2 regions of the Mediterraneibacter torques genome follow, and region 2 is predicted to be linked to the other one. Evidence: a T-box and tRNA genes for the amino acid it is inferred to sense, from the RefSeq annotation. Region 2 holds a T-box; the other holds one or more tRNA genes.
The links. The T-box of region 2 lies ahead of ACH9UM_RS11185 (valine--tRNA ligase). A T-box ahead of a tRNA ligase gene usually reads a tRNA of that ligase, here a tRNA-Val.
Positions count from the first base shown of each region.

Region 1: it encodes a tRNA-Val, which carries the amino acid that the T-box ahead of ACH9UM_RS11185 (valine--tRNA ligase) is inferred to sense. The anticodon was not compared.

Region 1 covers NZ_CP172594.1:2,841,343-2,851,743, reverse strand. Annotated here, with positions in the region: rRNA gene ACH9UM_RS13175 (23S ribosomal RNA) at 1-1,887, shown strand, start outside; tRNA gene ACH9UM_RS13170 (tRNA-Asp) at 1,960-2,033, shown strand; tRNA gene ACH9UM_RS13165 (tRNA-Val) at 2,040-2,112, shown strand; tRNA gene ACH9UM_RS13160 (tRNA-Tyr) at 2,127-2,208, shown strand; tRNA gene ACH9UM_RS13155 (tRNA-Thr) at 2,252-2,324, shown strand; tRNA gene ACH9UM_RS13150 (tRNA-Met) at 2,355-2,428, shown strand; tRNA gene ACH9UM_RS13145 (tRNA-Phe) at 2,453-2,525, shown strand; tRNA gene ACH9UM_RS13140 (tRNA-Lys) at 2,561-2,633, shown strand; gene ACH9UM_RS13135 (response regulator) at 2,933-3,709, shown strand; gene ACH9UM_RS13130 (Spy0128 family protein) at 4,105-10,401, shown strand, end outside.
Region 2 covers NZ_CP172594.1:2,376,153-2,386,553, forward strand. Annotated here, with positions in the region: gene ACH9UM_RS11175 (folylpolyglutamate synthase/dihydrofolate synthase family protein) at 1-633, opposite strand, end outside; gene ACH9UM_RS11180 (LTA synthase family protein) at 630-2,828, opposite strand; gene ACH9UM_RS11185 (valine--tRNA ligase) at 2,821-5,466, opposite strand; T-box leader at 5,675-5,949, opposite strand; gene ACH9UM_RS11190 (IS4 family transposase) at 6,447-7,700, opposite strand; gene ACH9UM_RS11195 (InlB B-repeat-containing protein) at 8,004-10,401, opposite strand, start outside.

The DNA.
Region 1 (10,401 bases), 470 kb from region 2:
TAGAAGCAGCCATCCATTAAAAGAGTGCGTAATAGCTCACTAGTCGAGAGGTGCGCCGAAAATGTCCGGGGCTGAAACACACTGCCGAAGCTCAGGGATGAACAGTGATCAATACAGATCAATGCAAGAGGAAAGCTTCTTGATGAAATCAAGAAGATTCCAAAACAGATGAAACAGACTGCTGTTGGTCTGCGTTGATCACTGTTCATCGGTAGAGGAGCATTCTTAAAGAGACGAAGCTGTACCGAAAGGAGCAGTGGATTTTTAAGAAGAGAGAATGCCGGAATGAGTAGCGAGAAAGAGGTGAGAATCCTCTTGGCCGAATATCTAAGGTTTCCAGGGTAAAGCTGATCTGCCCTGGGTAAGTCGGGGCCTAAGGCGAGGTCGAAAGACGTAGTCGATGGATAACAGGTTGAAATTCCTGTACTATCCTGTAACAGAACTGTGGGGACGCAGACAGAGAGCACAAGCCGGGAATGGAAAGACCGGTGCAAGCGAGGTAGGAGTACATCAGGCAAATCCGGTGTGCAATCCGAAGACGTGATGCGGATCGAAAAGAAGTAGAGAAGTGTGTGAGCTGGCTGCCAAGAAAAGCCGCTATTGTTTACAGGATACCCGTACCGTAAACCGACACAGGTGGATGAGGAGAGAATCCTAAGGCCGACGGGAGAAGCATTGTTAAGGAACTCGGCAAAATGACTCCGTAACTTCGGGAGAAGGAGTGCCATGCGAATGGCCGCAGAGAATTGGCCCAAGCAACTGTTTAGCAAAAACACAGGTCTATGCGAAACCGAAAGGTGAGGTATATGGGCTGACGCCTGCCCGGTGCTGGAAGGTTAAGGGGAGAGGTTAGCGCAAGCGAAGCTTTGAACTTAAGCCCCAGTAAACGGCGGCCGTAACTATAACGGTCCTAAGGTAGCGAAATTCCTTGTCGGGTAAGTTCCGACCCGCACGAAAGGCGTAATGATTTGGGCACTGTCTCAACAATGCACCCGGTGAAATTGAAATACCAGTGAAGATGCTGGTTACCTGCGCCAGGACGGAAAGACCCCATGGAGCTTTACTCTAGCTTGATACTGGGATTCGATATTGCATGTACAGGATAGGTGGGAGACTAGGAAGTGGTGACGCCAGTTGCCATGGAGTCAATGTTGGGATACCACCCTTGCAGTATTGGGTTTCTAACCAGCAGCCGTGATCCGGCTGGGGGACAATGTCAGGTGGGGAGTTTGACTGGGGCGGTCGCCTCCGAAAGGGTATCGGAGGCGCTCAAAGGTTCCCTCAGAATGGTTGGAAACCATTCGAAGAGTGCAAAGGCAGAAGGGAGCTTGACTGCGACACCGACGGGTGGAGCAGGTACGAAAGTAGGACTTAGTGATCCGGTGGTATAAAGTGGGATTGCCATCGCTCAACGGATAAAAGCTACCCTGGGGATAACAGGCTTATCACTCCCAAGAGTTCACATCGACGGAGTGGTTTGGCACCTCGATGTCGGCTCATCGCATCCTGGGGCTGTAGTCGGCCCCAAGGGTTGGGCTGTTCGCCCATTAAAGCGGTACGCGAGCTGGGTTCAGAACGTCGTGAGACAGTTCGGCCCCTATCCGGCGTGGGCGTAGGATATTTGAGAGGAGCTGCCCTTAGTACGAGACTAACCGGGGTGGACTGGCCGCTGGTGTATCTGTTGTATTACCAAGTGCATAGCAGAGTAGCCAAGCCGGGAAGGGATAAACGCTGAAGGCATCTAAGCGTGAAGCCCCCCTCAAGATGAGATATCCCATAACGTCAAGTTAGTAAGACCCCTTGAAGACGACGAGGTAGATAGGGCAGAGGTGGAAGTGTGGTAACACATGGAGCTGACTGTTACTAATAGGTCGAGGGCATAACCAAAGCGGAGATAGGCAATGGATGAAAAAAGATTCTTTGTATGTAGTTTTCAGGGTATAACCTGAATTAAAAAGTGGCCCAGTGGCTCAGTTGGTTAGAGCGCCGCCCTGTCACGGCGGAGGTCGAGAGTTCGAGTCTCTTCTGGGTCGTTATGTGGGGTCTTAGCTCAGCTGGGAGAGCATCTGCCTTACAAGCAGAGGGTCATAGGTTCGAGCCCTATAGGCCCCACTTTAAAAAAATAAGGATGGATTCCCGAGTGGCCAAAGGGGACAGACTGTAAATCTGCTGCAAATTGCTTCGGTGGTTCGAATCCACCTCCATCCATTTAATTATACTTCTGAATATACATTATAAAAGAAGTAAACACGCCGATGTGGCTCAATTGGCAGAGCAGCTGATTTGTAATCAGCAGGTTATCGGTTCGAGTCCGATCATCGGCTTGATCTCAATAGAGATAATTAATTTCATATCGCGGGATGGAGCAGTCTGGAAGCTCGTCGGGCTCATAACCCGAAGGTCGCAGGTTCAAATCCTGCTCCCGCAATTTACACAAGTATATTGTGTATAAGCCCAGATAGCTCAGTTGGTAGAGCAGAGGACTGAAAATCCTCGTGTCGCTGGTTCGATTCCGGCTCTGGGCATTTTCCTTGTAATTAAAAGGAATATAATTGAATAAGGGCGTGTAGCTCAGTTGGTAGAGCACTTGACTTTTAATCAAGTTGTCCGGGGTTCGAATCCCCGCACGCTCACTGTGAATGATAGCGGGAATACTATGATTGAATAGTGTTCCCGTTATTTGTATTGGCGGCATGTTACCGTTTGGCGATATAGAATCATTTTAGTAGACATAAACTTTTTTAGTGTCTACTGTTTTTACTTGCAAAAAATGGTCAGAAAATTATATAATATGGATATTGGTACTGGATATGAGCTCATATGGATGAATCATCATATGGATATGGTGCAAAACACAGTCGTTTGCCCTTCGGAAGAGGAATAAACAGAGTATATAAAAATATATTATGTGTAAGAAGGATGAAATGATGTTATGAAAGTTATTATTGCAGATTACGATGAAGAAGCTATCCGTCTTTTTGAAGAACAATGCAAACAATTTTCATATGTAGAGCTGAGCGGGAAGTTTAATGATTCTGCGGAAACGCTTAAATATGTTTCCAGACATAGAGTGGAAGCGGCTTTTATAAATATCGAATTAAATGGTATGGACGGACTTCAGCTCGGAGAAAAGTTACGGGAATTAAATCCTAAAATAGTTCTTGTATTTTTTATAGAACATACAGAATATATATTGGAGGCACTTCGGATAAAAGCGGATGGTTATATGATCAGGCCGTATACTATGGAAGATTTAACATGGACTATGGGAAATGCAAAACTTCTCAGTCGGCGACAGAAGAAGCCGGCATATATTAGGACATTTGGCCGATTCGACTTATTTATTAATGGAGAACTTGTGATATTTTCCAATAAAAAGGCAAAAGAACTGCTTGCGTTATGTGTGGACAATAAAGGCGGAGTTGTGACAATGGAAGAAGCCGTTGACAAACTCTGGGAGAATCGTTTGTACGATGAAAAGGTAAAAAATCTGTATCGCAGGGCGGTTATGGATTTGAATAAGATATTCAGTACATATGGGATTAAAGATGTATTTGTTAAGAAACGGGCTGCCTGTTGGATTAATTATGCCAATGTGGACTGTGATTATTATATGTGGATAGAAGAAAATATATTATCCGGTACAGGGAAAAGTGTTAGAAGCGGCATTGATACCCGGGGGGGATATGACGGAGTATTCATGGGCTGAAGAAACAAATGCCCGAATCAACAGGTATAAATTCAGGGAAGATAACTAAAAACAGAGAAAAAGTAAAACCGATTTATTGTAGAAATTATTAAAATTTCGACAATAGATCGGTTTTTCACATATAGTGGATTATTAATGCGGAAAATGTGAAAAAGTAAAAATATAATAGCTTGAAAAAGGAGAAAATGGCAAGTTATTCACACTTTGTTAACGTATGATTTTATATGCTGTTGAAAAGATGGAGCTATTTTGCATTATTTAGAAAAAATATGTAAGGGGAGTGATGAATTTAGTGAAATGATGTCAAATACTCCATTGATTTTATATAGATTGATGCAGGGTTAATAGGAATATAAATAATTCTGTAAATAAGCAAGAAAGGAAAGATAGTGACTATGAGGAAAAAGAAAAATAGTAAACTGCGTTCAGCGCTGGCGATTTTTCTTGCCGGGGCTATGGTGCTCGGAATGATACCCGGTGGTATGGGACAAGTCTATGCCTCAGATTCGACTCCGACTCCGGCGGTAGCGTTTGATGAAACCTCTGTGTCAGATCCGTCTACTGTGGATACTTGGAATCAGGTTGTAAAAGATTCGACAGAAAACATCGGACGTATCTGGACAGATAAAACAGTACTCACAGAGGATATTCAGCTTGAGGGCGGAAGCAGACCAAGTGTCAAAAAAGGCGATTCTGATTTCTTAGTTGGATTATCGGCATTGTCATCTACATCGAATACAGTAAAGACGGTTAGCAGACCGTTGGATATCGTACTGGTAGTAGACACGTCAGGTTCTATGGAAAATTCACCGCATATGGGAACTAGGCCTGAGAGTGAGCGATATCGATATGAAGAGATATATGCAGGAAATCTTAGTGAAACAGAAGATCAAGAATATTACACAAAGGATGGAGGCAAAATTACTTCTGAAGGTCAAAAAATTCTGTTTTGGTGGGAATTTACGCACTGGGAATTAAATGGACAAACGGTCGAGCCGAAGATATCCGCAGAAGATTCCAATCCAAATCACATCCAATTTTACGAGAGAAGAGATTTGGGAACAAATATTACGAAGCTGCAAGCTCTGCAAAATGCAGTAAATAACTTTGTGGAACAAACAGCTAAAATGAATGATTCCATTGATGATATAAAATTACAGCATCGAGTTTCCCTTGTAAAATTTGCAAGTGATGAAAGTGACAACATTGGAAATGATTTTATAAATAACAATTATAATCGTTCACAAATTGTAACGGAATTAAAGTCTTACACAACGAAAAATATTTCGGACTTGACCTCAACAGTGAATAGTCTGATTGCAGCAGGAGCAACTCGCGCAGATTTTGGATTGAATCAGGCGCAGAGAGCATTTCAGCTTGGAGGAACCAGAGAAGGGGCGCAGAAAGTTGTCGTTTTCTTCACAGATGGTCAGCCGACGTCGAATAGTGACTGGAGTAACAGTGTTGCAGCTGCCGCCATTACGAACGCAAAAGAGTTGAAGGATGCGAATGCTTTGATCTACAGTATCGGCGTGTTCCGGGATGCGAATCCGAACGATACAAATACAAGCGCTGGTAACTTTAACGGATATATGCATGCGGTTTCTAGCAACTATCCGGATGCGACTGCTACAAGCAGTACACGACCTAATCGCTATTCTTGTACATTAGGAAAACGCACAGATAATTCTGATTATTATAAAGCGGCAACGGATGCAGATGAATTGAATAATATATTTAATGAGATTTCATCGGATTTGGAAACAGGATTTGGTTTTCCGACACAGACAGAAGGGTATGATCCGGGTAAGGTAGGATATATTACATTTACCGATCAGCTCGGCGAATATATGCAGGTGGATGAATTTAAGAGTTTGGTCTTTGCAGATCAGATATTCGATCCGGTAGGAGAACCGGTTACTGAAAACGGTGTTACTACATATAAATATGAAGGAAGTGCAACAGGAGATACAGAACTTTATCCGAACGGTAATGTAAAAGATATTATCGTTCAGGTGAAGAAAGGGGCAGACCTGAAAACCGGTGATACAGTTACAGTACAGATTCCGGCAGGTTTGATCCCGCTTCGTCACTTTACGTTAGATACAGACAGTGACGGAAATAAAACGATGGATATACAGGAGGCATATCCGCTCCGTATCTTCTATGGTGTCAGCATCAAGCCGGAGGTCCGGGAAAGAATTGCCGACGGACTAAACCCGAATGATGCAGATGACGAGGCGCTTCAGCAATATCTGAACGCTCATAATGAGAATGGAGTTCCGTATTTCTATTCAAACTATTATAACGGACAATACATAGATCCGAATGGAAAGACATTGGGCAATACGACTGCTTCTTTCCAACCGGCAAAGAAAAATACATTTTATTATTTTACAGAAGATACTCCGATTTATACAGATAAAGATTGTACAATGGCAGTAAAGAACGAGCCGAGTGCGGATCAGACGTATTATTATAAGAGACCGTATGTGCAGTTAAACGGAGGTCAGGTTGAAGAAATCGACGGCAAGGTAGCCTTTACGGGATCAAACTTCCAGCAGGCAAGTGCGAACTTCGGTATAAATGACAAGGGAGAATACTTTATCAAGTCCGGTTCTGCACGATTGACAAGAATCGATGCGTTGATAGATGATAAAACAGAGAACATAACAAATACGGCGGATGTAGTGATCGATCCGATTTGGGATAATATCAATAATCCCGATTACTTAAATGTTTATCTGGGAAATAACGGAAGGCTTGCGCTTGAGCTTCCGGGCGCTCTTGCAATCAGCAAAGATGCCCGCGTGGCAGCGAATAAAAATCTGAATGCGGATGAAATATTAAAAGATAAAAAGTTCACATTTGAGATCAGTATTCCGTCTATGAAGGGAAAAACAGTCAAAGCGGAAGTACGAAATGCGCAAAATGAAATTCAGGGAAAAGCATTTGAACTGGAATTTGATAAGACCGGAGCTGCCAAGTATCAGATTAAAGATGACGAAACGCTGTATATTCATGGATTGGATAAAGATGCGCAATATACCGTAACCGAAAAAGAACTGCCGAAAGGATTTGAACTGACGGCAGTTGATAAAAAGGCGGACGCAAAAGAGGCGGCTGGAACGATCGTTTCAGGAAAATCTGTAAAACATGTGTTTGAAAATACATATGACGTAGATGAAATCACGCTTGCCGAAACTGATTTCGCAAGTTATGAGAAACAGTTTGACCGGTGGGATATTGCAGATAAGTTCCGAATCGAATTGATTCCGACAACAGAAGGAGCTCCGCTTCCGAATGGAGCTGCTGATGGTAAAAAAGGCGTTGAGGTAACAGAAAAAAATTCATCAGGAAACTTCGGAGAGATCACATTTTCTCATCCCGGAGTATATGAATATGAAATTCAGGAGAAACAGCCGGCAAGTGCAATACCGGGAGTTATATATTCTCTGGCATCCTATACATATCGGGTAACGGTGACCGATAATGGAGACGGAACATTATCCGCTGTGGCAGAAATGGAAAAAACGGCTAATGACGACGGGGCGTCAGTAGGAAATACGCCGATTCCGGTTGAGAATAAAACAGCGGTATTTGTAAATGATTTCCATGCAGATTCCGCAACGACATCTATACTTGCAAAAAAAGTGTATGCAGATGAAAGCGGAGCGAATCCGTTGAAAAACGGAATGTTTGAATTTAAACTCAAAGCGACCGGAGACAACGCAGAGCAGGCGCCAATGCCGACCGGAGAGAAGGATGAAAATGGTTATATCCATGTAGTCAACGTCGGAACAGGAATTACATTCGGTAACATGGTGTTTACAGAGGAGAATGTCAGTGATACACCGTGGACGTATGAAATTGCAGAAGTGATTCCGGAAACTGCGGTTAATAATGGAGACGGAACTTATACTTTAAACGGTATAACTTATAAGGCACAAACATATTCCGTATCTATTATGGCAAAGGCACAAGGTTCAGGCGAGGATGCGTATATTGTCATAGAAAAAACATACAGCAAAGCAGAAGGAGCAGTTGCTGAAGATCAGGTTGTATTCAACAACAGTTATGAACCGAAGCCTATAGTACTTCCGGGTGAGGGAGAATCAGCGGTACAGGGAAGAAAAACTTTAGTCGGACGCGATTCTCTTGTGGATGAAGAGTTCTCCTTTACATTGAGTGCTGCAAATACCGCAGCAAGAACCGGTCTTAAAGAAAATTTCATTATCTTCAATGGAGATACGGCTCAGGATACGATGCAAAAAACGGTGAACGGACTGACGAATAATCAGGCTGCAACATTTGATTTTGACAGTATCGAGTTCAAACGTCCGGGAACATATGTATTTAGTGTAGTAGAAAATGCCCCGGAAAACGGAAACGGAATGGTATATGACCGACATACAGCAAGAGTACGGGTTATTGTGACAGATGAGAACGGAGAATTAAAGGCAGAAACAGCTTACTATAACGGTGAAGGCGCAGATACTGATGCGGCTGCATTTGTCAATCTGTATACAGCGTCTGCAACTTACGGAACAGGCGCGGAACTGATTGTAGAAAAGACGTTATCCAGACGTGCTCTGAAAGCGGGCGAATTTACATTTAAAATCGAGGCGGCAGACAGTGATACTGTAAATGCTGAGACAGCGGATGCTAAATTGTCAGATTCTGACAGAGAATTTACAAACACATCAGGAGCGGCAGACGGTGTTGCATCTCGGATCTTTGACAAATTGTCAGGGGTGACCTTTACACAGGATGATGCAGGAAAGACGTTCAGCTACGTTCTTTCAGAGGCAGCAGGAAATTTACCGGGAGTTACATACTCAAAGGACACATATCGCTTTGATATTACGGTAGTAGATAACGGCGACGGAACGATGCATACAGAAACGAAAGTTACAATGCAGGGAGATGGTGTGACAGCAGAAGCTCATCATGATAGTTCAGACGGAAGAGATACGATAGTAGCAGGTTTTACGAACGGATATCATGCAGACAGCGTGGAAGTAGACTTCACAGAAGCGGCAGCATTGTTCCACAAACGACTGGTTGGACGCGACTGGAAAGAAGATGATTCGTTTACATTCAATCTTACGGCAGAAGATGGAACTCCAATGCCGAAAGATACGGAAGGCAATGATGTAACAAGCGTTACTGTATCACAGAAAGGCGGAACGGAAGATGGTACGGATGTACCGTTTGGATTCGGAAAGGTCACATATGATACAGTCGGAAAGTATTCCTACACTGTTACAGAAGAGAATGCAGGACAAACCATTAACGGAGTGACTTATAGTAAGAATGAGGCAAAAATAATAGTTGATGTTTCTGATCCGGGAAATGGGCAGTTGACCGCAAATATACAGTCCTATAGTACGATATTTATTAATGAATACGGCGCTTCTCTGAACCTCGGAGCGGCAGGCGGACTTGCAATTACAAAAACAGTGACAGGTCATGCATTAGCGAAAGAGCAGTTTGAATTTAAGGTAAAAGCGGTTAAGACAGACACTGCTACAGCAGATGAAGCAGCAGAACTCTTTGGATTTAAAGAGGGAGAGACAGAGGTTACATTTAAGAACAACGAAGCGGCGGCAGATGGACAAACTGTAACCATGTTAAAAACAGATACGAACTTTACGTTGAAGAATCTGGGTAAAGTATACAAATATGAAGTATCGGAAATGAATGATAAGAAACCGGGATATACATACGATGATACTGTTTATACAGTAGAATTATGGGTAACAGATGATGGAGACGGAACATTAACGCTTCATACAAAGGTGACAGATGAAAAAGGCAGTGTCATAAGCGAAGAGACAAGCAATGAAACAGATCAAAAGCAGACTGTTCTCGCATTCAACAACAGCTATGCCGGAAGCGGTGTTCTTGACGGATCAGCAAATCTTGCAGGAACAAAGAAGATGGATGGTCCATGGGAAGCAACCGACAAAGATTTATCTGGCTTCCGGTTCACTATCACGGGCGGTGACGAAGCAACGAATGCGGCAATTACAGCAGGCACAGTTGTATTACCGCAGAGTGTAACGGCAACTTCTGATGCAGACGGCAACTTCAACTTTGGAGATATTACCTTTAATAAGAAGGGAACTTACAAATTCACAGTCAGTGAAGTTGTACCGGCAGAGGGAGACAAGATTCCGGGAGTTGCCTATAATGCAGAGACGGTTACGATTATCGTTAATGTTACGGATAATGATGACGGAACATTAACAGCGGCGCTGGCAGAAGGATCACAGGAATTAATATTTACGAATACTTATGCAACAACGCAGGATGCAACATTTACGCCATCCGTAGTGAAGGAGGTAAAGGGGCTTAATGCGAAAGAGATCTTTACATTCAAGCTGAGCGCAGCCGATGAAGCAACGAAGGCGGCGATTGACAGTGGAACACTGACCGGAATTGGAACGACGGCAGATCTATACAGCTCAGAGAAAACGACAACTAAACTGATTCCAAAGGATGGAACAGAGCAAGTAGACTTTAATGCGCTGACATTTAAGAAAGCCGGAACTTATAAGTTTACCGTTCAAGAGACCAATGCAAATGCACCGACAGGATGGACGTATGATTCTCATACATATGAGATTATTATTAAAGTAACAGACCAGGATTCTGTATTGAAGGCAACACAAGAGATCAATGCTGAC
Region 2 (10,401 bases):
TTCTTTTTCAATTACCGAATCGCTTTCTCCCGTCGTCTGCGCATAATATACGGGAACATGAGGCTTGATAATGCCCGCTTTTTCAGATGCGATCTTCTCCAACGTATCTCCGAGATACTGTTCATGATCAAAACCGATCGAAGTGATCACTGATGCCGCCGGAGATTCCACGGCGTTCGTCGCGTCAAGCCTTCCCCCCAGTCCTGTCTCAAGAACGGCATATTCCACGCCGCTTTCTGCAAATGCAAGCACCGCCATACCGAAAAGGAACTCGAAAAAAGTAGGATGAGAAAGCCCTGCTTCTTTCATCTTGTCCACTGCCTGCATCGTTTCTTCAAATACTTCGAGAAATCTTTCATCCGAAATCATCTGTCCGTCTATAACGATCCTCTCGTTGATCTTTACAAGATGGGGAGACGTAAAAAGCCCCGTTCGTTTCTGTTCCGAACGGAGCATTCCGTCCAGATACGCGCACACAGAACCTTTTCCGTTTGTTCCCGCCACATGGATGATCCTCATTTTCCGCTGAGGATCTCCGAGCGTTTTCAGAAAAGCTTTCGTGTGTGCCGCATCATTTTTTTTTGTAAATTTGGGAATGTCCAGTATATAGTCTACTGCTTCACTGTATGTCATTTTTCTTTTTCTTCCTTCTCAACGACAAACGCCTGTCTGCCGTTTTCCGGCGCATCTTTTTCCGGCGGCATCTCGGTCAGCGTTCCGGCGTTATACTTATACGTCTTCGTCGTCCGAAACGTCGTATTGCTCGATCCGACCTGCGCTACCATGATCGTGTCTCCGTCGGAAAGTTTTGACTCTTTCAGATCCAGACGGGTGTTATTTAAAAACGTCGTCTTTTGCTTTTCCCCGTTAATAAATACTTTACTTTGTTTCGTAAAATTCTCTCCGTAAATACTGTATGTTTTATTATATTGTTCTGTCACCTGTGAGATCACGGCGTCTTTTACGCCCATATACATATGGCCTTCTTTCATCGGAGAGCCTTCTTCTGCGTAAACGTACTGATCGCCGTACATGATATCGTACTGCAGCAGTTCCAGGTCTGCCAGATAATTTTTCGTATGGCGGCGCTGCTGATGATAGTTGAATACTGTTCCGGCATGGATATCCAGTCTTTCAAACACATCTGCCATCACCTGATATGCCGCTACGTTTCCGTCCTTTTTCTCTAACCCGATGTTATCCCATATAACATAATTTGTATTGTACAGATATCTGCTCTTTAGGTCTTTTGCTTCCAGATTCATCGTCGGAAGATGATCGCCGTAGAACACAAGTACAGTCGGCTCGTTTCTTTCCTCCACGGCGCGTACGAGATCTCCGGCAAATTCATCCATTGCATGGACAAGATTTACATAATATTCCCATGCATTTCTTTCGCCTTCATCTTCCACGCCGCTTACAACGATCTCCGGATCTTCCAACACTTTTTCTGTCGGATACTCTCCGTGACCTTCTACGCTGACTGTAAACACAAAGTCCTGCCCTTCGGTCGTATCCATAGACTCCATAATATTCGGAACGAGAATATCGTCTGTCGCCCATCCTTTCGGCGTTGTCTGGAGTATATTCATAAACTCCTTACTTGTGTAATGATCAAATCCCATGTTGTTAAATACCTGGGCGCGGCTGTAGAAATTTCCTCCGTTATTATGAAGAGCTTCGGCGCCGTATCCAAGCCCTTTAAGGGCAGACGCCGCGCTCTCTAACGTACGAGTCTTTGCATATGTTTTATATGGGTATTCTCCCGGTCCGAAGAAACGCATACTCATTCCTGTGAGAACTTCAAATTCTGTGTTTGCCGTTCCCGCGCCGACTGACGGCACTTTAAAGTATCCGCTTGAATATTCGCTGAACATTTTTCTCAAATTCGGGATCGGATCTTCGGAGAAGCGAAGCCACTCTACCTCTGTCGGATCGAAAAACGACTCAAGCTGTACGAAAATAATATTCGGACGCTGTTCTTCCGATCTTCCCGTCGAACTTTTCGTCAGTTTTTCTTCTTCGTTGATCTTCTCCATCGTCTCTTTGCCATATCCTGTCGGCTCGTTGATCCCTGTATTAAACAAACTTGCCGAGAAGCAATACGGAAATCCATAATCTTCATATGCAAACGCAATGTTTCCGAAGTAATTAGAAATGACACGTTTGTCAATCGCCAGATTTGTCAGCGCCATACAGCCGACAAAGGAAGCGACAACTCCGCCAAGCGCGATCCAGCGGTGCATCTTTCCTGTGTACTGTCCGCCCCGTTTCCACATCGAAACGACCCATACGATCAAAGCGGTCACACCGATAATGATCATAATAAGCTCAAACGTGTTAAAATAATTTCCCGTCAACTCCAATGCGTCTGAAAGGACTTTCAAATCTTGTGCATTAAAGGGGGTTACACGCTTCGTCAGCAGATATCCGTTGCAGATTCCCAAAAACAGCCAGAACACGCTGAGCAATATTCTTGTAAACACACGCCTTCGCACCAGATAAACGATCGTAAATGTAACGAATATCATGCATGAATTATACAAAAACACAAGCGGCGTTTTTGTAAGATACGCCCACGCCTCTCCAAACGAAAGTCTTGAGATGACTTCGATGAAAAAGTTAATGATACATGCAAGCAGAAACTGAAGCGGAACAGACAGCCGGTTCATCCACTTATAAACCGGCTGCATCTTCTTGGCGAACTTTCCATTGCGCCGTTTTTCCAAGATCATCTGCCTGCGTTCTTTCCTCTTTTTAAAGTGTTCCTTAATATCTTCTTTTTTCAGATTTCTGACTTTTGTAAAAAAACCTTTTATATTAGCCAAGACCTACCATTCTCTCCTTTACTTGTGCGAGCATCTGCTCGTATTTCTCGAGTTTGTCCCTCTCTTCCTGAACTTTTGCCTCCGGAGCTTTGCTTACGAACTTCTCGTTTGCAAGCATTCCTTTCGCACGTTTGATCTCTTTGTTCAGTCTCTCTTCTTCCTTTGTAAGTCTCTCTTTTTCCTGCTCGAAATCCACAAGATCCTCAAGCGGCAGATATACGACCGCATCAGGAACTACGATGGATACCGCATTGTCCTCTATTCCCTCTTTTGTGCTCTGCACGATGATGTCGGACGCCAACATAAGCGGCATTACCGACTGTTTAAATCCTTCAATCGCTTTTGTCAGTTCTTCTTTTTCGCTGACGATGAATACGTTTGTTTTACGGTTGTTCGGAACGTCCATCTCCGCACGGATGTTTCGGATGCCTCTTGTCACCGCTTTCACGCGTTCCATGACAAACTCATCCTGCGCAAAATTCCACTCTTCTTTGTATTTCGGCCACTCGGACATCATAAGCGACTCTTCCTCCGGAACGAGCGCCCCGTAAATCTCTTCTGTTATAAACGGCATAAACGGGTGAAGCAGTTTCAATCCCTGAGCCAACACAGTTTTCAATACCCAGAGAGCGCAGTTTGCGGCCTCCGGAGCTTCCTCTTTGTGGTAAATACGGAATTTTGCCATCTCTACATACCAGTCGCAGAACTCATCCCATATAAAGTCATATACTTTCTGAACCGCAATACCAAGCTCAAATTTGTCCATATTGTCCGTCACGTCTTTTGCAAGCGTATTCGCAGCCGATAAGATCCATCTGTCTGCCGGAGTAAACAGATCATGAGACGGTTCGTCAATAATATTTTCATCCATATTCATCATAATGAAACGGGATGCGTTCCATACTTTATTGGCAAAGTTACGGCTTGCCTCAACTCTCTCATTATAGAAACGCATGTCATTTCCCGGTGCATTTCCGGTAACAAGAGTCAGACGAAGTGCGTCCGCGCCGTACTTGTCGATGATCTCCAGCGGATCGATTCCGTTTCCTAAAGACTTACTCATCTTTCGGCCTTGTGAATCTCTTACAAGTCCGTGGATCAGTACTGTGTGGAACGGAGATTTTCCTGTATGCTCATATCCTGAGAATACCATACGGATCACCCAGAAAAAAATGATGTCGTATCCTGTCACAAGCACGTCTGTCGGATAGAAGTAATCAAGATCTTCCGTCTTATCAGGCCAGCCGAGTGTAGAGAACGGCCAGAGCGCTGATGAAAACCATGTATCAAGCGTATCTTCATCCTGTGTAAAATGCGTGCATCCGCAATGCGGGCATTTCTCCGGAGCGTGTCTGTCTACGACAAATTCTCCGCATTCGTCACAGTAATATGCCGGAATTCTGTGTCCCCACCAGATCTGTCTGGAAATACACCAGTCTTTGATATTTTCAAGCCAGTGAAGATAAATCTTATCGAAACGTTCAGGCACAAATTTTAATTCTCCGCTTTTGAGCGCCTCGATCGCCGGTTTTGCAAGCTCTTCCATCTTCACGAACCACTGCTGTTTGATGAGCGGCTCAACTGTCGTACCGCATCGGTCGTGTGTTCCGACTGCATGTGTATGCGGAACAACTTTCACGAGATATCCCTGCTCTTCAAGATCTTTTACGATTGCCTTTCTCGCCTCATAGCGTTCCATACCTGCGTATTTTCCGCCCTTTTCATTGATCGTAGCGTCATCGTTCATTACATTGATCTCTTCCAGATCATGACGTTTTCCTACTTCAAAGTCATTCGGGTCATGTGCCGGAGTGATCTTTACCGCTCCTGTTCCGAACTCTTTGTCTACATAGTAATCCGCCACGATCGGGATCTCTCTGTTTACAAGCGGAAGGATCACGTTTTTGCCGATAATATCCTGATATCTCTCGTCATCAGGATGTACCGCGATCGCCGTATCTCCAAGAAGCGTCTCCGGACGCGTTGTCGCGATCTCAAGGAAACGGTCTGTTCCTACGATCGGATATTTGATATGCCAGAAATGTCCTTCCTGCTCTTCATGCTCTACCTCTGCATCTGAAAGAGATGTCTTACATTTCGGACACCAGTTGATGATCCTTGATCCTTTGTAAATATATCCTTTTTCATATAATTTGATAAATACTTCTTCAACCGCTTTCGAGCATCCCTCATCCATCGTAAAACGCTCTCTGTCCCAGTCGCAGGAAATACCGAGCTTCTTAAGCTGATTCTCGATTGTTCCGGCATACTCTTCTTTCCACTGCCATGTACGCTCAAGGAATCCTTCCCGTCCAAGTTCTTTCTTATCAATACCTTCTTCTTTGAGCTGATTCGTAACTTTTACTTCTGTAGAGATAGCCGCATGGTCCGTTCCCGGAATCCATAACGCATTGTAGCCTTCCATTCTCTTATAACGGATCAGGATATCCTGCAATGTGTTGTCAAGCGCATGACCCATATGAAGTTTTCCGGTAATGTTCGGAGGCGGCATCACCGTTGTAAACGGTTTTCTGCTCCTGTCAACCTCAGCGTGAAAATATTTGTTTTCACACCACTTCTCATATAATTTTTCTTCGATCGCTTTCGGATCATATGTCTTTGCCAGTTCTTTGCTCATTCTTTTTTCCTTTCTTTGCTTTCCCTCATTTTATTGAACAAAGTGAGCAAGCCCACTTCAACTCTCCGCCCCTCATAAGTGAGGGGCTTGGCACTTTGCACGCGCCAAAATTTCGGACAAACCCGACTTTGACCAGCCGCCGATACTCAAAACAGTCCACCGGACTGTTTTATCGCATGCTTGGCAACAAAAAACGCCCTTTACATCTGTAAAGGGCGAATTCTCCGCGGTACCACCTTATTTCATATATGCTGTCACACATATATCTCTCACATTCTATAACGGGAACTACTCCGGGATAACCTACTTCAATCGTTCAATCATCCGGTTCAGAAGCTACCTTCCATCATCCTTTTTCCGAAACTGCCTTTCAGCCGGATCTTCTTCATCTTTTGCTCAATCTCCTGCAAAGCTTCCTTAAATTCTCCGGGCAGTTCTCTCTGGCGGTTGGAATAATGTACTCCTCTTCATCAATACCTTTACCTTAAAATAACTACCACATACTATAGACATAAGCGCCGTATTTGTCAAGATTTTTAGAGAATCTTAAGACTTTAACGCAACAGTTCAGCCATATAGTGTTCGGGAAGCACAAAACATGCTTGCATGTTTTTGCGAGCGGACATCTGTATGTGCTGAGCGCCTTTTTATGAGTAAAACAGTGGCGGCAGCCACAATAAGCACGCAGTGCGGTTTTACGAATGGCGCGGGCGGAACTGTTGCTCTCAACCAAGCCTGCCATACAGTGTTCGGGAAGCACAAAACATGCTTGCATGTTTTTGCGAGCGGACATCTGTATGTGCCGAGCGCCAGTCGCCCCCCCCCACCCGTAAAACGGGCAATGTCGTTAACTTAAGAGTATTTGTTAAAAAAAGCTGTATGCTAATAAAGTGATTGGATTTATTGTTACAAATAATCGCATCACAAATAGGACTGCTGATTTTTTTAACAGTCCGATAGCCTTTTGGTTATGTTTTTATTTAAATACAGCTTTTCATATGGCTGTAATATCTCCGACGTGTATGTTTTCGGTATCTACCAAACTTTCTATCAGGGCGGATAATGGGACATGTTTTGGAAGCTTCTTCCACTATCCGGCATATCATCTCGTAACATATGGACAAGGGCGACCGCAAAAGGTGTACGATACAGTTTTTTATACGGTTTAATATATAACTACGGTTAGCCTGGTAAGCATGCCTATTATTGATAGACACAATGATTTTTGAATCTGATTCCGACTTTATAACCGCAACTAGATTGGATAAATACATTGCTGCAAAGAACTCCTGTTGGATACTGGCAGGCTTAATGCTGTTAAAGGCTTCTATTTCAAGCCTGTTCTTAAGTTCTCTATATTTGCTTTCAACTCCCCAACGAAACTGGTATAAATCTGGAAAGTTCTCCTTAGCTATCTGCTCGGGCATCAGATTTGTCACTAGATATTCTGTGCTGCCGTCTTCCAATAAAAAGTGAATGCTCCTTAAAGTAAGGGATTCTTTATTACAAGAAGCAGGATATGTAAACAAAGCATCTTCCTGTTCCGATATAGCTTTCTTAAACGTCTTTGGCACACGCATAAGAAACAGAATTCCTTTGGAGTTTAGATAGTGAAACATGTCTTCGGAAGGATATCCTCTGTCAAAAAGTATGATACTGTTTGGAAACCTAGGTAAAAAATCTACATGAGCTTTAGCCGATTCCCGTTCATTGTAACGATAGGGATGAAGAGAAACGTCAATCAGAATATCGTTTATTACATCATAAAGAACGGATGCGGAAGCAAGAGGCGATATGATTTTTGTCTTGTTTGGGTTACCTCCAAACACTTCATAATTCTCTTTTGATTCCGGAATCTGTATCGTACTTCCGTCAACGGCATAAATATGGAAACCATTCCAAGTGCGTAAATTTACTGGTTGAAAATAGAATTGTTTCACAGAAAGACGGAATAATTCAAGAAATGCTTTATGAGAAATACCCTGTCTTGCCTTTGAAATTGCCTGTTTTGATACAAATATTGGAAGATCAGATGGAAAATTTTCTAAAAATCGGGCATAGTTTATAGGAATGGATTTATGAACCGACTGGAGCACAAAATAAATCAAGTTAGAAAAAGAAAGCTTTCCAGAACGTGTAAAAGCATTACCTATACGATGCCTTGTCAAGAAATCTTCTGATGTAATAAGGTCATTGGAAGATTGTAAAATGGATGTTAAAAGTTTTGTATTCATAAAATCACCTCGCATTGAAAAAGTAATCAACGCAAGGCAACATTTTTTTCGCATTTTATCAAGTGCTTTTAGACATTTTTATTTTATATTTTTGATATATCTTAAGTTGATGACATTGCCCGCATAGCAGGTGGATTTTAGTCTCAAATAACTGCACACCACGCACTTATTTGAGACAGGCTAAAGCCTAATATGTAAAAACGACGCTGATCCGTAAAATAGATCAGCGCCGTCTCACTGTTTTAAATCTTTATTTTTTCATTCTGATTTCAAATTATTCTCATCAGTTTGAATATCCGGCGATTAGTCTTCTTTTTTCCGAAGAACTGTAACTGCCGCTCCTGCCGCTAATGCTAATCCTGCAAGCGGAATGATCGGTGATACGCCGTTGTCTCCTGTCTGAATTGCTTTATCCTCATCTTTCGGATCCTCCGGTTTTGGAGTTTCAGGTTTCGGATCTGCCGCTACTTTTTCAAAGTTTGCTTTCAATGTTACATCTCTGTCCACTTTAAATGCATACTCTGCTTTATCGGAAACTTCCTTACCGTCTACTGTCCAGTTCACGAACTTGTATCCGTCTTTTGCCGTTGCAGTTGCCGTTACGACATCTCCTGCTTTATAGCTTTCTTTTGCAGGATCAAGTTTTACTGTTCCCATCTTGTCGTCGTTTACAGTTACGTTCAGCTTGAATGTATCTTCTGTTACCGGCGGTTTCGGCTCTTCTTTCGCTTTGAAGTTCGCTGTCAGTTCCATATCCTTTTCTACAGCAAACTCGTACGCTGCAGAATCGGAGAATACTTTACCTTCCGATGTCCAGTTTACAAACTCATATCCTTCTTTTGCTTCTGCGATCACGATTACTGTATCGCCTTTTGCATAGTTTTCTTTCACCGGATCGACCGCTACAGTTCCCATCTTGTCGTCATTTGCTTTTACTTTTACTGTAAATGTTTCTTCTACAGGATCTTTTGCTTTGAAGTTCGCCTTAAGCTCCATGTCTTTGTCAACTGTAAACTTGTACTCTGCTTTCTTAGAAACTTCTTCATTGCCTACTGTCCAGTTTACGAACTCATACTTGCTTTCGTCTTTTACTTTCGCAGTTGCCGTTACTTCTGTTCCTTCTTTGTACTTATCAGCTTCCGGACTAAGCTTTGCCGTACCCATCGCTTCATCGTTTACTGTTGCCGTTACTGTGTATGTCTTTTCTACAGGCGGCTGCGGCTCTTCTTTTGCTTTGAAGTTCGCTTTAAGCTCCATGTCTTTGTCAACTGTAAACTTGTACTCTGCCTTCTTAGAAACTTCTTCATCGCCTACTGTCCAGTTTACGAACTCATATTTGCTTTCGTCTTTTACTTTCGCAGTTGCCGTTACTTCTGTTCCTTCTTTGTACTTATCAACTTCCGGGCTAAGCTTTGCCGTACCCATCGCTTCATCATTTACTGTTGCCGTTACTGTGTACTCTTTTACTTCAGGAACGTCTTTTACCACCGTGATCTTATAGTTTATTCCTTCTGATGCCGCTACAGTTACTGTTCCTTCTTTCACACCTGTTACTACGTTTCCGGCAGATGCTTTGTAGAAGCTCCATCCGTTATCATCACTCGGATAAGCTGCAACTTTATTATTATTTCCTGCCCAGTTGTTCAGATAATAATTATTTGCCGAAACAGAGAATCCTCCGTTTGCTCTTGCTCTGATCGTCAATACCTGCTCTGCATCCTTCAGTTCCACATTATTTCCAGAAATATTAATGTATTTGCCTGACGCGGCATCTTTCATCGTATAGCCTTCGCCTGATTTGGTAAGCGTCCACATAAAGTCTTTCGCAGTCTCATCATTATTAAAGTTGACCGCTTTCATTCCAAGACCTTTTTCAGAACCTGCTGCTGTACTTACCGTATTCAGCATGATATGACTATTATTTCCGAATAAATATGTTCCTTCTGTGATTTCTGAAATTGCTTTGTAAGGCGGCATGTTCTCACGTTTTTCCAAACTTACGATACCGTCTTTTGTCACTTCGGATTCATTTAAAATCTTGCCCGGTACGTTATATGTCTCGCCGATCTTGATTGTTACTTCTTCCACATCATTTTTCACGAAGATGAAGTATGTCTTGTTACCGATCTTCACAGATGTTTTGCCTTCTGCTTTTCCGGTAATTGTGATATCTGTCTTAGCACCGATTGTCTCATCTTCATACATTTTGCCTGTTACCTTCGCAACATAGCTATATTTTTCATTTCCCGTTGCCGGATTCAACAAATAGTAATTATTGCCTTCTACAGTTGCCTTCATAGCGATCAAGTATTGACCACCGTTCTCAATTTCTGAGAGTTCACTGATTTTTGTATATCCTGGGATCTCACTATCAACTACATTGTCATCTTTTCGATAAAGTTCAAAATCACATTTGCCTTTACTATCTACAGAACCATTTCTATCGAAATGGAATTTACTTGCATCATCTTTCCAAAAATACAAATATTTGCTGTTTGAAGCGTCTTCTGCCTGCTGTAACGTAAATGCTTCTCCATTTTTAGCAACCGTAATAACCGCCTCTGTCTCGACAAGTGGTCTGTTAGCTCCTGATGATGATTTTGGTCCGAGATAAACCTTTTTCCCATCCTCTGTTACTGCTGTGATCTTATACTGGTTTTCTGTTCCCTCCTGTTTATCAAACGTAAACAGGCATTTACTG